One region of the Streptomyces sp. NPDC058632 genome, then DNA from elsewhere that is predicted to be linked to it. Evidence: riboswitches for the same ligand, from Rfam matches in the RefSeq annotation. Region 1 holds a riboswitch; the other holds the start of a gene.
What was found. Region 1 has a riboswitch for S-adenosylmethionine ahead of ACFWVE_RS19065 (aminotransferase class V-fold PLP-dependent enzyme). Riboswitches for the same ligand answer to the same signal wherever they lie in the genome.
Positions count from the first base shown of each region.

Region 1 (6,801 bases):
CCGACGGGCCGGGGGTGGCGTACCTGGCCCACCTGGTGGGCTTCGTGCTGGGCTTCTGCTGGGCGTGGGTGCGGTTCACAGCGGCGACTACAGTGGGAACAGCCCCAGCTCCGGCCCCCGAGGGAGAGAACCAGCAGTGATCACCGCGATCGTCCTCATCAAGACCAGCGTGGACCGGATCCCCGAGATCGCGGAGCGGATCGCCGCTCTGGACAGCGTCAGCGAGGTCTTCTCCGTCACCGGCACCTACGATCTGATCGCCATGGTCCGGGTCAGGGAGCACGAGGACCTGGCGGAGGTCATCCCGGGCCGGATCAACAAGATCCCGGGGGTGGAGGGCACGGACACGCACGTGGCGTTCCGTACGTACTCGCAGCACGACCTGGAGGCCGCGTTCGCGATCGGCCTGGACAGCTGAGCGGGCCGGCCCGGGGCGCCCGGACCGCCCGGTACGGCAGAGGGGGCCACGGGGGACGCACGTACCGGGGCAGGTGACCGGGGCTCAGGCGGAGGTGTCCGGCACGCAGCGGCCGTCGACCGTGCGGTAGCTCCAGCGGGCGCCGTCGCGCACGAGCTCGCGGACGGCGCGGACGAAGCGCTCCACGTGCTCGTCGGGGGTGCCCGCGCCGAAGCTGACGCGGATCGCGTCGAGGGACGTCTCACCGGGCGCCGCCCCGGGGGCACCGCACTCGCCCCGGTCCTGCGGGCCGGCGCCGAGCAGGACGCGCAGCAGCGGGTGGGCGCAGAACAGTCCGTCCCGTACGCCGATGCCGTACTCGGCGGAGAGGGCCGCGGCGAAGTGGGAGCCGTTCCAGCCGTCGACGACGAAGGAGAGCACCCCGACGCGCGGCGCGCCGTCCCCGAACAGGGACAGGAACCGCACCTCGGGCACGTCCGCGAGTCCGTCCCGTACGGTGCGGATCAGCCGCTCCTCACGGGCGGCCAGCGCACCGAACCCGGCCTCGCCGAGTGCCTTGCAGGCCGAGGCGACGGCATAGGCGCCGATGACGTTGGGCGAGCCGGCCTCGTGGCGGGCGGCGCCGTCGTGCCACTGGACGTCCACTCCCCCGTCCTCGCGCCGGGCGACCTTGCGGCTGGCGCCGCCGCCCGCGAGGTAGGGCTCGGCCGCCCGCAGCCAGTCGGCGCGGCCGGCCAGGACGCCGGCGCCGAACGGGGCGTACAGCTTGTGCCCGGAGAAGGCGACCCAGTCGACGTCCAGTTCGCGCAGGCTCACCGCGCGGTGCGGGGCGAGCTGGGCGGCGTCCAGGACGATCCGGGCGCCGTGCGCGTGGGCGACGGCGGCCAGCTCCCGTACGGGCCACAGCTCGCCGGTGACGTTGGACGCGCCGGTGACGCAGACCAGGGCGGGGCCATTGGGGCCTCCCCCGCTCGAGCGAAGCCGAGAGCTCGGGGAAGAGGCGCGGGCGGCGAGGGCGTGTTCCAGGGACCGTACGGCCTGCTCCGGGCTGTCCGGGGCGTCGAGGAAGGTGACGCGGGCGGCGTTCCAGGGCAGCAGGGCGGCGTGGTGCTCGGTCTCGAAGACGAAGACCTGGCAGTCGTCCGGGAGGGCGGCGGCCAGCAGGTTGAGCGAGTCGGTGGTGGACCGGGTGAAGACCACCTGGTCCTGCTCACGGCAGTCGAGGAACTCGGCGACGGTCCTGCGGGCGTTCTCGAACAGCTCGGTGGAGAGCTGGGAGAGGTACCCGGCGCCGCGGTGGACGCTGCCGTAGTACGGCGCGTACGCGGCCACGTCGTCCCACACGCGCTGGAGCGCCGGGGCGCTGGCGGCGTAGTCGAGCGCGGCGTAGGCGACCTCCCCGCCGGTGACGAGCGGAACGGTGACGTCCCGGCCGAGCACGGGCAGCGGGGCGCAGCCGGACGGGGCGACGGCATCGGCGGCGGGGACAACGGGAACAGCGGGAACAGCGGAAAGAGAGGAAAGAGAGGAAACGGCGGAAAGGGTGGAAACAGACATGGCTGGACTCCCGTGACAGCAGGCGGAACCACCACGCGAGCGCACACGGCTCGAGCGTGGGAGAAGGTGGAGAGGAATCTGCGGAGGCGGGGCTCTGCGGCCTGGAAAGGCCCGTCAGAAGCGCCCTAACGCATTCGCTTGCTCAACGGAAGGCTCCCTCGAACGACCAGGACCCCTGGTGTCTCACTCGATCGAGTGCGAGGGGCCCGCGCTTGCCGCGAGCCCTGCTGCTCACGGCCTGGTCCTCACCCGGGGCACCCCGCCACGGACGGAGGGTTGCCGGACAGCCGGCCGGGGCCTGATGGCTGTCGCTCATGACCTGGTCCCACATCCTGCCACACGGGCCCGCGGCACGCGCAAGGCGCGGTCCGGATCCTGGACGGACCGGACCGCGCTCTCACACCTGCCGTACCGCTCGTACGCGGCTCACGCGTTGCTGACCAGCACCCAGCGCTCCAGAACCCGCCGGGCGGTGCCCGAGTCGATCGATTCGGCGGCCCTGGCCATCCCGGCCCGGATCTGCTCCGCCAGCGTCCCCGTGCCCGGCTCGAGCGCCACCAGCGCCGCCGCCGAGTTCAGCAGCACCGCGTCCCGCACCGGGCCGTGCTCGCCGTCCAGCACCCGCCGGGCGACCTCCGCGTTGTACGAGGCGTCGGCGCCGCGCAGGGCCTCCAGGGGTACGGGCTCGATGCCGACGTCGCGCGGGTCGAAGCGCTCCTCGGTCACCTTGCCGTCCCGGACCACCCACACCGTCGAGGGGCCGGTGGTGGTCAGCTCGTCGAGGCCGTCGTCTCCGCGGAACACCAGCGAGGAGTGGCCGCGCCCGGCGAACACGCCGGCCATGATCGGGGCCATCCTCGGGTCGGCGACCCCGACGGCCTGGGCCCGGACCCGGGCCGGGTTGGCCAGCGGGCCGAGGAAGTTGAACACCGTCCGGATGCCCAGCTGTCCTCGCGCCGCCGCCACATGGCGCAGCGCCGGGTGGAACTTCACCGCGAAGCAGAAGGTGATCCCGGCCTCCTCGGCGACCTCGGCGACCCGCTGCGGGGTCAGCTCCAGGTTGACGCCGAGCTTCTCGAGGACGTCGGAGGCGCCGGACGCGGAGGAGGCGGCCCGGTTGCCGTGCTTGACGACCTTCGCCCCGGTGCCGGCGATGACGATGGAGGACATCGTGGAGATGTTCACCGTCTTGGCGCCGTCGCCGCCGGTGCCGACGATGTCGACGGTCTCGCCGGGCACCTCGATGCCGATGGCGTGGTCGTACATCGCCCGGACGCAGCCGGTGATCTCCTCGACGGTCTCGCCCTTGGCCCGCAGGGACACGGCGAATCCGGCGATCTGCGCGTCGGTGGCCTCACCGCGCATGATCAGGTCCATCGCCCAGGCGGTGTCGTCGGCGGACAGGTCGTGGCCGTCGAGCAGGCCGTTCAGCAGGGCGGGCCAGGAGCGGCCCGCCGCGGTGTCGCCTCCTGCGGGGGTCACAGCGCTCATCGGCCGCTCCTGGGTCCTCGACGTCCTCGACAGACGGATGGGTCTTCGACGGACGGATGGCTGGGGGTTTCGCCCCCACCCTATCGATCCCGGGGCACGACGAAGGGCCCCCGTCCGGTCCTCGGACGGGGGCCCTTCGCAGTCGTGTGGCGACTCGGTTGCCTGGGAGGGCGGTTGAGGCGGTGAGGGGATCAGTGGTGGCCGTGGCCGCTCGTGATCTCCTTGTACTCCTCGACGGTCGGCTTCGGAATCTGGGACTCCTCGCCGTAGTAGCCCTTGCTGAGCTTGGCGCGCAGCTTCTCCAGCGGCTTCACCTTGCGCTCGACACCGTTCTCGTCGACGAGCGGGCCGATCTCGGCCGGCTCGTACTGCTCGTGCGCCGTGAGGGTGTGCAGCTGCTCCTGGCTGAGCGGCTCGTGGACCTCGATGAACTCACCGTGCGGCAGGCGCTTGATGATGCCCGACTCACGGCCGTGCAGCACCTTGTCCCGGTCCCGGCGCTGGAGGCCGAGGCAGATCCGCTTGGTGACGACGAACGCGATGACCGGTCCGACGAAGAACCCGATCCGGACGAACCAGGTGACCGCGTTGATCGAGAGGTTGAAGTGCGTGGCGATGATGTCGTTGCCGCCGCCGATCAGCGTGACCATGTAGCCGGTGACCCAGGCGACACCCAACGCCGTCCGGGTCGGGGCGTTGCGCGGCCGGTCCAGGATGTGGTGCTCGCGCTTGTCCCCGGTCACCCAGGATTCGATGAACGGGTAGAGCGCGATCGCCCCGAGGAAGACTCCGAAGATCACGAGTGGGACGAAGACGCCCAGGGCCAGCGTGTGACCCCAGAAGTTGATCTCCCAGCCGGGCATGGCACGGACCAGACCCTCGGCGAAGCCCATGTACCAGTCGGGCTGGGCTCCGGTGGAGACCATGTCCGGCCGGTAGGGGCCGATGTTCCAGATCGGGTTGATCGTGGCGATCGCCGAGACGACGGCCAGCACACCGAAGACCAGGAAGAAGAAGCCTCCGGCCTTCGCCATGTACACCGGCAGCAGCGGCATGCCCACGACGTTGTTGTTGGTCTTGCCCGGGCCCGCGAACTGCGTGTGCTTGTGGTAGAAGACCAGGATCAGGTGCGCCACCACGAGGCCGAGCATGATGCCCGGCAACAGCAGGATGTGGATCGAGTAGAACCGGGCGACGAAGTCGTCCCCCGGGAACTCTCCGCCGAACAGGAACATCGAGATGTACGTGCCGACGATCGGCACGGACAGGATCGCGCCCTGCGTGAACCGGACACCGGTACCGGAGAGCAGGTCGTCCGGGAGCGAGTAACCGGTGAAGCCGGTGAACATGCCGAGGACGAGCAGCAGGAAGCCGAACAGCCAGTTGATCTCACGCGGCTTGCGGAACGCGCCGGTGAAGAAGACGCGCATCATGTGCACGAACATGCCGGCGATGAAGACGACCGCGGCCCAGTGGTGGATCTGCCGGATCAGCAGGCCGCCGCGGACGTCGAAGCTGATGTCGAGCGTCGACTTGTACGCCTCGCTCATCAGCTGGCCCTGCATCGGGATGTAGCTGCCGTGGTACTCCACCTCGTTCATCGACGGGTGGAAGAACAGGGTCAGGTACACACCCGTGAGGATGATGATGAGGAAGCTGTAGAGGCAGATCTCACCCAGCATGAACGACCAGTGGTCGGGGAAGATCTTGCGCATGTTGGCCTTGGCCAGGGAGTAGATCCCCAGCCGGCCGTCGGCCCAGTCGGCGACGCGTTCGCCGGCCGGGGCCTTTCCGCGGGAGCGGCCCGGCCGGTCGGCGCCCGACGGATTCGTGGTGCTGGTCGTAGTACTCATCCGCGCTCCCAGAACGAAGGACCGACGGGCTCTTCGAAGTCGCCGAGCGCTTCGAGATAGCCCTCGTCGTTCACACCGATGCGCAGCTGCGGCAGGGCGTGACCGGCGGGACCGAAGATGACCCGGGCCCCGTCGGCAAGGTCGAAGGTGGACTGGTGGCAGGGGCACAGCACGTGGTGCGTCTGCTGCTCGTACAGGGAGACCGGGCAGCCGACGTGGGTGCAGATCTTCGAGTACGCGACGATGCCCTCGTGCGACCACTCGAGCTCGCGCTTGTCCTTGATGTCCTCCGGCTCGATACGGACGAGCATCAGGGCGGCCTTGGCGATCTCGTTCATGAACCCGTGCTCGTGCTCGTCCAGGCCCTCGGGCTTGGCGAAGGTCAGCGAGCCCACGAGGATGTCGGACGGCCGCATGGGCTCGTCCGTGTTCATGTTGATGAGCAGCTTGCCCTTGGCCCACAGGGTGTGGCGGAGCTTGTTCTCGGGCAGCGGCCCGAGGTCGCGCAGCAGGACCACGCCGGAGAGCGGGAACAGGGCCAGCGCGCCGAACATCGTGTTGCGGATCAGCTTGCGCCGGCCGATCACGGACTCCTTCGCGCCCTGGCGGAAGTCGTCCATGACCTGCGCACGGACCTCCGGCGGCGCGGAGACCGGGTGCCGCTCGTCGGTGAGCTCGTGGTCCGACATCAGCGTGCGGGCCCAGTGGACCGCGCCGGCGCCGATGGTGAACAGTGCCACGCCCAGGGTCAGGCCCAGCGCGAAGTTCAACGCGTTGATGTGCCCGATCGTGAAGACGTAGATCGACTCGTCGTGCGGGATCGTCACGAACGAGACGATGAAGCCGACGGTGGCCAGCATCGACAGCGTGAACAGGAGGGCGACCGTACGCTCGGACCGCTTGGCGGCCCGCTCGTCGATGTCCTGGATCCTGTGCTCGTGGGGCGGCAGGCCCGGGTCCGCGAGCGGGTTCTCCTCGTCCGCGACGCGTACCGCGCCGTGCGGGGTGTCCTGCGCGGCAGGCATCTTCTCTTCGGGAGTCTCTTGGCTACTCATGACTTCTTGGCCTTTGCGGTCCGGGCTGCGACCCACACGGCGACGGCGATGCAGGTGCCGAGGCCGAAGATCCAGCCGAAGAGGCCTTCGCTGACCGGGCCGAGCCCGCCCAGCGACATACCGCCGGGGCTCACGCTGTCACTGCTGTTGACCGTCTTGACGTAGGCGATGATGTCCTTCTTGTTCTGCTCCGACAGCGAACCGTCGGGGAAGGAAGGCATGTTCTGCGGGCCGGTGAGCATGGCCTGGTAGATGTGCTTGGGGTCCACGTCCTCGAGGTTCGGGGCGTACTTTCCGTGCGTGAGCGCACCGCCCTTGCCCGTGAAGTTGTGGCACTGCGCGCAGTTGTTGCGGAACAGCTCGCCGCCCTTGGCGATGTCGGCGCCCTCGGGGCCGTACTGCTCCTCGGTGGGAACAGCCGGGCCGG
Region 1 covers NZ_JBHXQZ010000046.1:44,450-51,250, forward strand. Annotated here, with positions in the region: gene ACFWVE_RS19055 (rhomboid family intramembrane serine protease) at 1-140, shown strand, start outside; gene ACFWVE_RS19060 (Lrp/AsnC family transcriptional regulator) at 137-418, shown strand; gene ACFWVE_RS19065 (aminotransferase class V-fold PLP-dependent enzyme) at 503-1,975, opposite strand; SAM riboswitch class IV at 2,179-2,295, opposite strand; gene trpD (anthranilate phosphoribosyltransferase) at 2,402-3,466, opposite strand; gene ACFWVE_RS19075 (cytochrome bc complex cytochrome b subunit) at 3,658-5,319, opposite strand; gene ACFWVE_RS19080 (Rieske 2Fe-2S domain-containing protein) at 5,316-6,374, opposite strand; gene ACFWVE_RS19085 (c-type cytochrome) at 6,371-6,801, opposite strand, start outside.

Region 2 (6,801 bases), on a different contig from region 1:
GCGCCACGTCGGCCAGCCGGTACGCGGCCAGGGAGCGCGCGAAGTCGTCCCTGACGTGCAGGACGACCGGCCGCCAGCCCGGTGTCCCGTACCGCTCGTTGATCTCCCCGGCGACCCGCTGCACCTCGGCCGTGTAGTCGCGGTACACGGCGAGATCCTGCCGGGAGGGGTAGGCGAAGGCGACGTGCACGACCCGTTCGCGCCACTCGGGGCGGTCGTCGAGGAGCTGCCGGTACGCGAGCAGGCCGCGCACGATGTTCTTCGACAGCTCGGTCCGGTCGACCCGGACGATCGTCCGGCGCGCGGTCCCGTCGGGAGCCGTGCCGATCTCCTCGCGGAGCGCGACGATCCGCTCCTCGACGTCCGCCTCGTGCGCCCGGCCGCGCAGGAAGTCCGCGTCGGCGCCCAGCCCGTGCACCCCGACCGCGGTCTGTCCGAGCCCGCCCGCGAACCGCTCGCAGCACGCGGTGAACGCGTCCGCCCAGCGCCGGGTCAGGAAACCGAGCCGGTCCGCGCCCAGCATCCCGCGCAGCACCTGCCCGGCGATGTCGTCGGGCAGTATCCGGAAGTAGTCCGGCGGCGCCCACGGCGTGTGCGAGAAGTGGCCGATGCGCAGGTCGGGGCGGAGCTCCCGCAGCAGCCCCGGGACCAGCGTCAGGTGGTAGTCCTGCACCACCACCGCGGCCCCCCGCGCCGCCTCCTCGGCCAGCGCCTCGGCGAACGCCCGGTTGTAGGCCTCGTACGACGCCCACTGCCGGCGGAACTCCGCGTCGAAGACGGGCTCCAGCGGTGTCTGGTACAGCATGTGGTGCACGAACCACAGCACCGAGTTCGCGATGCCGTTGTACGCGTCGGCGTGCACGTCCGCGGGGATGTCCAGCATTCGCACGCCGTCCTCGCCGACCCCGCGCCGTACGGCCTCGCGGTCGCCGTCGGACAGCGCCGAGCACACCCACAGCGCGCCCGCGTCCGCCCCGATGGCCGACAGCCCGGACACCAGCCCGCCGCCGCCCCGCCTGGCGCGCAGCGCGCCGTCCTCATCCACCGTGTACGAAACGGGGCCGCGGTTCGACGCGACCAGCACCCGAGCGTTCCGAGTGTTCTGACCAGCCTGCATGGAAGCCATACGCCTCAACCTAGCCCGCCTCCGAAATGCTCAAACGTACGGATCGGCCGTACACGGACCAGTGGACCGGCCGTATACGACCGGATGCCCCCGGAAGACCAGGTCAAGGGCTGCGGCGGGGCCGCGGGCCGTCGTGGTCAGGCCACCCGGCGGGCCTGGTACTCGGCTATTTCCGTCATCGGAGGGCGCTCTTCCGTGTCCACCGGGTGGGTGCGGGGCTCGAAGCCGGTGCCGGTGCGTTCGAACTGGGTGAGAGCGGGGCGCAGGAGGTGGCTGCGGGCCAGCCGGAGGTGGGCGGTGCGGTAGATCGCGGCGGCCATGCGGCCGAGGGCCTGGCCGTCCTGGTGACGGTGCTTGCGCACGCCGACGTCGACCTGCGCGAGGGCGTCCAGGCCCACCAGGTGCAGGGCGTCGACCAGCATGCCCAGCTCGACGCCGTAGCCGACGGGGAAGGGCAGCCGTTCCAGGAGCGAGCGGCGGGCCGCGTACTCACCGCCCAGCGGCTGCACGAAGCCGGCCAGCCGCGGCCAGTGCAGGTTGAGCAGCGGGCGCGCCATCAGCTCCGTGACCCGGCCGCCCTGGCCGGCGGCGTCGCCCAGGGGCCGGTCGTACATGGCCTTCACCAGCTGCACGTCCGGCTCCGTGAGCAGGGGGCCGACGATGCCGGTGACGAAGTCGGCGGAGAACTCCCTGAGGTCCGCGTCGACGAAGCAGACGATGTCCCCCCGGGTGACCAGCAGGGAGCGCCACAGCACCTCGCCCTTGCCGGGCACGGCGGGGATGCGGGGCAGGATCGTGTCCCGGTGCACCACGGTCGCGCCCGCCGCCGCGGCCACCTGGGACGTGCGGTCGGTCGAGCCGGAGTCCACGACCACGATCTCGTCGACCAGCGGGACCCGCAGCATCAGGTCGTGCCGGATCGTCGTGACGATCTCCCCGACCGTCGCCTCCTCGTCGAGCGCGGGCAGCACCACGCTCACCGTCTGTCCCGTGGCGCGCTTCGCGGCCAGGAGGCGGTGCACCGGGCGGTCGGTCACGGACCAGGAGCGGTGGGCCAGCCAGCGCTCGACTTCTTCCAGCACGGTCAGCGGCTCCTCAGTTCTGTGGTCCATGGATCCTCTGGCCCATACTCCTGCGGTGCTCCTGCGGTCCGTACTCCGGTGGTCCGTACTCCGGTGATCCATGTCCCTGTGATCCGTCTCGCGGTTCGGACGCGCTCTCTCCACCGTCTTGGCCTTCGGTTACAGTCTTGGACAACGCGGATGGCCACGCACATCGGGGGTCGCGACCCTCTCCGGTCCTCGTCCGCGCCGCACGACCGCACGACACACAACCGAATACAGCTCATCCAGAGGGGCAGAGGGAAACGGCCCGATGAAGCCCCGGCAACCCTCCAGCCGGTTCTCGTAGATCACCGTCGATCGACGATCCAGCAGCGCACCGCGCAGTGGATCGCGCACGTGTCGCCGATCGTTCTCGCGAGGCTCCCGGCTAGGGAAGGTGCCAAATCCGTCTCACGGCGAGATGCGCCGTGAGGAAGATGAGGAGAAAGGGCCTCGCCTCACATGGCTGTGCAGACTGTCACCAGCACCACCGAATCCGCCGGATCCGCCGAGCCCTCCGGTTCTGCCGCGTCCTCCGTCGATCTCGGCCCCGCCGCCGCGCTGTCCTGCCGCGAGTGCGGCCACCGCGTACCGCTCGGCCCCGTCTTCGCCTGCGAGGAGTGTTTCGGCCCGCTGGAGATCGCCTACGACTTCTCGGCCTACGACACCGAGGAACTGCGCCGGCGCATCGAAGCGGGTCCCGCGAACATCTGGCGCTACGCGCCCCTGCTGCCCGTCCCCGCCGACGTGGCGACCAAGCCGAACATCAACCCGGGCTGGACCAAACTCGTCCAGGCCGACAACCTCGCCCGCGAGCTCGGCGTCACCGGCGGCCTGTACGTCAAGGACGACTCCGGCAACCCGACGCACTCCTTCAAGGACCGGGTCGTCGCCCAGGCCCTGGAGGCCGCCCGCGCCTTCGGCTTCACCACCCTCTCCTGCTCCTCCACGGGCAACCTCGCCGGTGCCGTCGGCGCCGCCGCCGCCCGTGCCGGACTGCGCTCCTGCGTGTTCATCCCGCACGACCTGGAGCAGGGCAAGGTCGTCATGGCCGCCGTCTACGGCGGTGAGCTCGTCGGCATCGAGGGCAACTACGACGACGTGAACCGCTTCTGCTCCGAGCTGATCGGCGACCCGGCCGGCGAGGGCTGGGGCTTCGTCAACGTCAACCTGCGGCCGTACTACGCCGAGGGCTCCAAGACCCTCGCGTACGAGATCTGCGAGCAGCTCGGCTGGCGGCTGCCCGACCAGCTCGTCGTCCCGATCGCCTCCGGCTCGCAGCTGACGAAGATCGACAAGGGACTGCGGGAGCTGATCGAGCTCGGCCTCGTCGAGGACAGGCCGTACAAGATCTTCGGCGCCCAGGCCGAGGGCTGCTCGCCGGTGTCGACCGCGTACAAGGCGGGCCACGACGTCGTCCGGCCGCAGAAGCCGAAGACCATCGCCAAGTCGCTCGCCATCGGCAACCCCGCCGACGGCCCGTACGTCCTGGACATCGCGCGCCGCACCGGCGGCGCGGTGGAGGACGTGACCGACGAGCAGGTCGTGGAGGCCATCAGGCTGCTCGCCCGGACCGAGGGCATCTTCGCGGAGACCGCGGGCGGCGTGACCGTCGGCGTCACGAAGAAGCTGATCGAGAACGGCGACCTGGACCCGTCCCTGACCACCGTCGTCCTCAACACCGGCGACGGTCTCAAGACGCTGGACGCGGTGGCCGACACCGGTCTGACCGCGACCATCCGCCCGAACCTGGACTCCTTCCGAGAGGCTGGCCTCAGCTCATGAGCGTGACCGTTCGCATCCCCACCATCCTGCGCACCTACACCGGCGGCAAGGCCGAGGTCGGCGCCGAAGGGGCCACCCTCGGCGACGTCATCGCCGACCTGGAGAAGAACCACGCCGGGATCGCCGCCCGCGTCCTCGACGACCAGGGCAAGCTGCGCCGCTTCGTCAACGTCTACGTCAACGACGACGACGTCCGCTTCGAGCAGGGCCTTCAGACCGCGACGCCGGACGGCGCGGGTGTGTCGATCATCCCGGCCGTCGCCGGCGGCTGACAGCGGCTGACGACGGCTGGTCATTACCATCGGTAACGGTTATGACCGGTCATTCATCGGATTGCCCCCTCCGCGAGAGAAGCGGAGGGGGCAATTCCGTAGGATTGAACACGGTAGAGTTGGGGAACGCGGTCCCGACTCCCGTATCGGGAACCATTAATTCCTGCCGCTCGCCCGACTGGATATAGCCGAAGTCCGGGCCTGTTCTGCGGCATTCGCTCCCTTTGTCCGGTCTGACTTGCCCTGAAAGCGGACGAATTACCGTCGCATTCCGGACCGGCAGCGCCGAGATTTCTCGTCCGACTGACCTGTTGCAGAGGGCAGTTGGGCAGATACATTCAGCCGCGGTCGACGCGTTCCGGCGCACGCCCCCAACCATTTGGGGAGTGAGGTCTGACCCGGATCCGCGAAGTGCGGATCTGTGCAAGGGCCAGTAATAGGGGAGTTAGGCATGGCTCAGGGCACCGTCAAGTGGTTCAACGCGGAGAAGGGGTACGGCTTCATCGCGGTCGACGGTGGTGCGGATGTTTTCGTCCACTACAGCGCGATCCAGATGGACGGCTACCGCACCCTTGAAGAGGGTCAGCGGGTCGAGTTCGAGATCTCGCAGGGCCAGAAGGGCCCGCAGGCCGACATGGTTCGCGTCAGCGCCTGAACGCGCTACCGGCAACCGCAAGAATTTTTCCTGCCGACGAAGGGCTCGTGTCTCCGGGATCACCCGGGGTGCGAGCCCTTCGCCTTGCCCGCGCAGCCCCTCCTGTCGCCCCTCCGGTCGCCCCTCCTGTCGCCCCGCGTGCCGCCCCTCCTGCCCGTTGTCCGTCCGCTCTCCGTCCGCTCTCCGTCCGTCCGCCGCCCGCCCGCCGTCCGCCTTGTCCGGGTGTTCGCGGGTGGCCGAGTCTCCCGCCGATCCTCGAAGGCGCTTGCACTCGCATGGGTCGAGTGCTAATCATTGCGTTAGCACTCTGAAGGTGAGAGTGACAACGTAAGGACCGGGTCGGTGAGGCCCGCGGGCCGGTGGGGCAAGGAACCACCGGGCCTGTGAGCCGTCCGTCGCGGGCGCGGGCGCGGTCCTAAAGGAGTCATCACCCCCAGTCCTGGAGGGACCACTTCACATGGCCAAGATCATCGCGTTCGACGAGGAGGCGCGGCGCGGCCTCGAGCGCGGCATGAACCAGCTCGCGGACGCCGTCAAGGTGACGCTCGGCCCCAAGGGCCGCAACGTCGTCCTCGAGAAGAAGTGGGGCGCCCCCACGATCACCAACGATGGTGTGTCCATCGCCAAGGAGATCGAGCTCGAGGACCCGTACGAGAAGATCGGCGCCGAGCTGGTCAAGGAAGTCGCCAAGAAGACGGACGACGTCGCCGGTGACGGTACGACCACCGCGACCGTTCTCGCCCAGGCCCTGGTCAAGGAGGGCCTGCGCAACGTAGCCGCCGGCGCCAACCCCATGGCCCTCAAGCGCGGTATCGAGAAGGCCGTCGAGGCCGTCTCCGGTGCCCTGCTGGAGCAGGCGAAGGACGTCGAGACCAAGGAGCAGATCGCCTCCACGGCCTCCATCTCCGCCGCCGACACCCAGATCGGCGAGCTCATCGCCGAGGCGATGGACAAGGTCGGCAAGGAAGGCGTCATCACGGTCGAGGAGTCCCAGACCTTCGGTCTGGAGCTGGAGCTCACCGAGGGCATGCGCTTCGACAAGGGCTACATCTCGGCGTACTTCGCCACCGACATGGAGCGTATGGAGGCGTCGCTCGACGACCCGTACATCCTGATCGCCAACTCCAAGATCGGCAACGTCAAGGACCTGCTGCCGCTCCTGGAGAAGGTCATGCAGTCGGGCAAGCCGCTGCTGATCATCGCCGAGGACGTCGAGGGCGAGGCCCTGTCGACCCTGGTCGTCAACAAGATCCGTGGCACCTTCAAGTCCGTCGCCGTCAAGGCCCCGGGCTTCGGTGACCGCCGCAAGGCCATGCTCGGCGACATCGCCATCCTCACCGGTGGCGAGGTCATCTCCGAGGAGGTCGGCCTCAAGCTGGAGAACGCCACGGTCGACCTTCTGGGCAGGGCCCGCAAGGTCGTCATCACCAAGGACGAGACCACCATCGTCGACGGTGCCGGCTCGGCCGACCAGGTCCAGGGCCGCGTGAACCAGATCCGCGCCGAGATCGAGAACAGCGACTCGGACTACGACCGCGAGAAGCTGCAGGAGCGCCTGGCGAAGCTCGCCGGCGGTGTCGCGGTCATCAAGGCCGGTGCCGCCACCGAGGTCGAGCTCAAGGAGCGCAAGCACCGCATCGAGGACGCCGTTCGCAACGCGAAGGCGGCCGTCGAGGAGGGCATCGTCGCCGGTGGTGGCGTGGCCCTGCTCCAGGCCTCCTCGGTGTTCGAGAAGCTGGAGCTCGAGGGTGACGAGGCGACCGGCGCCCAGGCCGTGAAGCTCGCGCTCGAGGCCCCGCTGAAGCAGATCGCCGTCAACGCCGGCCTCGAGGGCGGTGTCGTGGTGGAGAAGGTGCGCAA
Region 2 covers NZ_JBHXQZ010000041.1:30,276-37,076, forward strand. Annotated here, with positions in the region: gene ACFWVE_RS17695 (trehalose-6-phosphate synthase) at 1-1,126, opposite strand, end outside; gene ACFWVE_RS17700 (glucosyl-3-phosphoglycerate synthase) at 1,264-2,208, opposite strand; SAM riboswitch class I at 2,468-2,673, shown strand; gene thrC (threonine synthase) at 2,692-4,014, shown strand; gene ACFWVE_RS17710 (MoaD/ThiS family protein) at 4,011-4,286, shown strand; gene ACFWVE_RS17715 (cold-shock protein) at 4,738-4,941, shown strand; gene groL (chaperonin GroEL) at 5,399-6,801, shown strand, end outside.
Region 2: another riboswitch for S-adenosylmethionine. It lies ahead of thrC (threonine synthase); the one in region 1 lies ahead of ACFWVE_RS19065 (aminotransferase class V-fold PLP-dependent enzyme).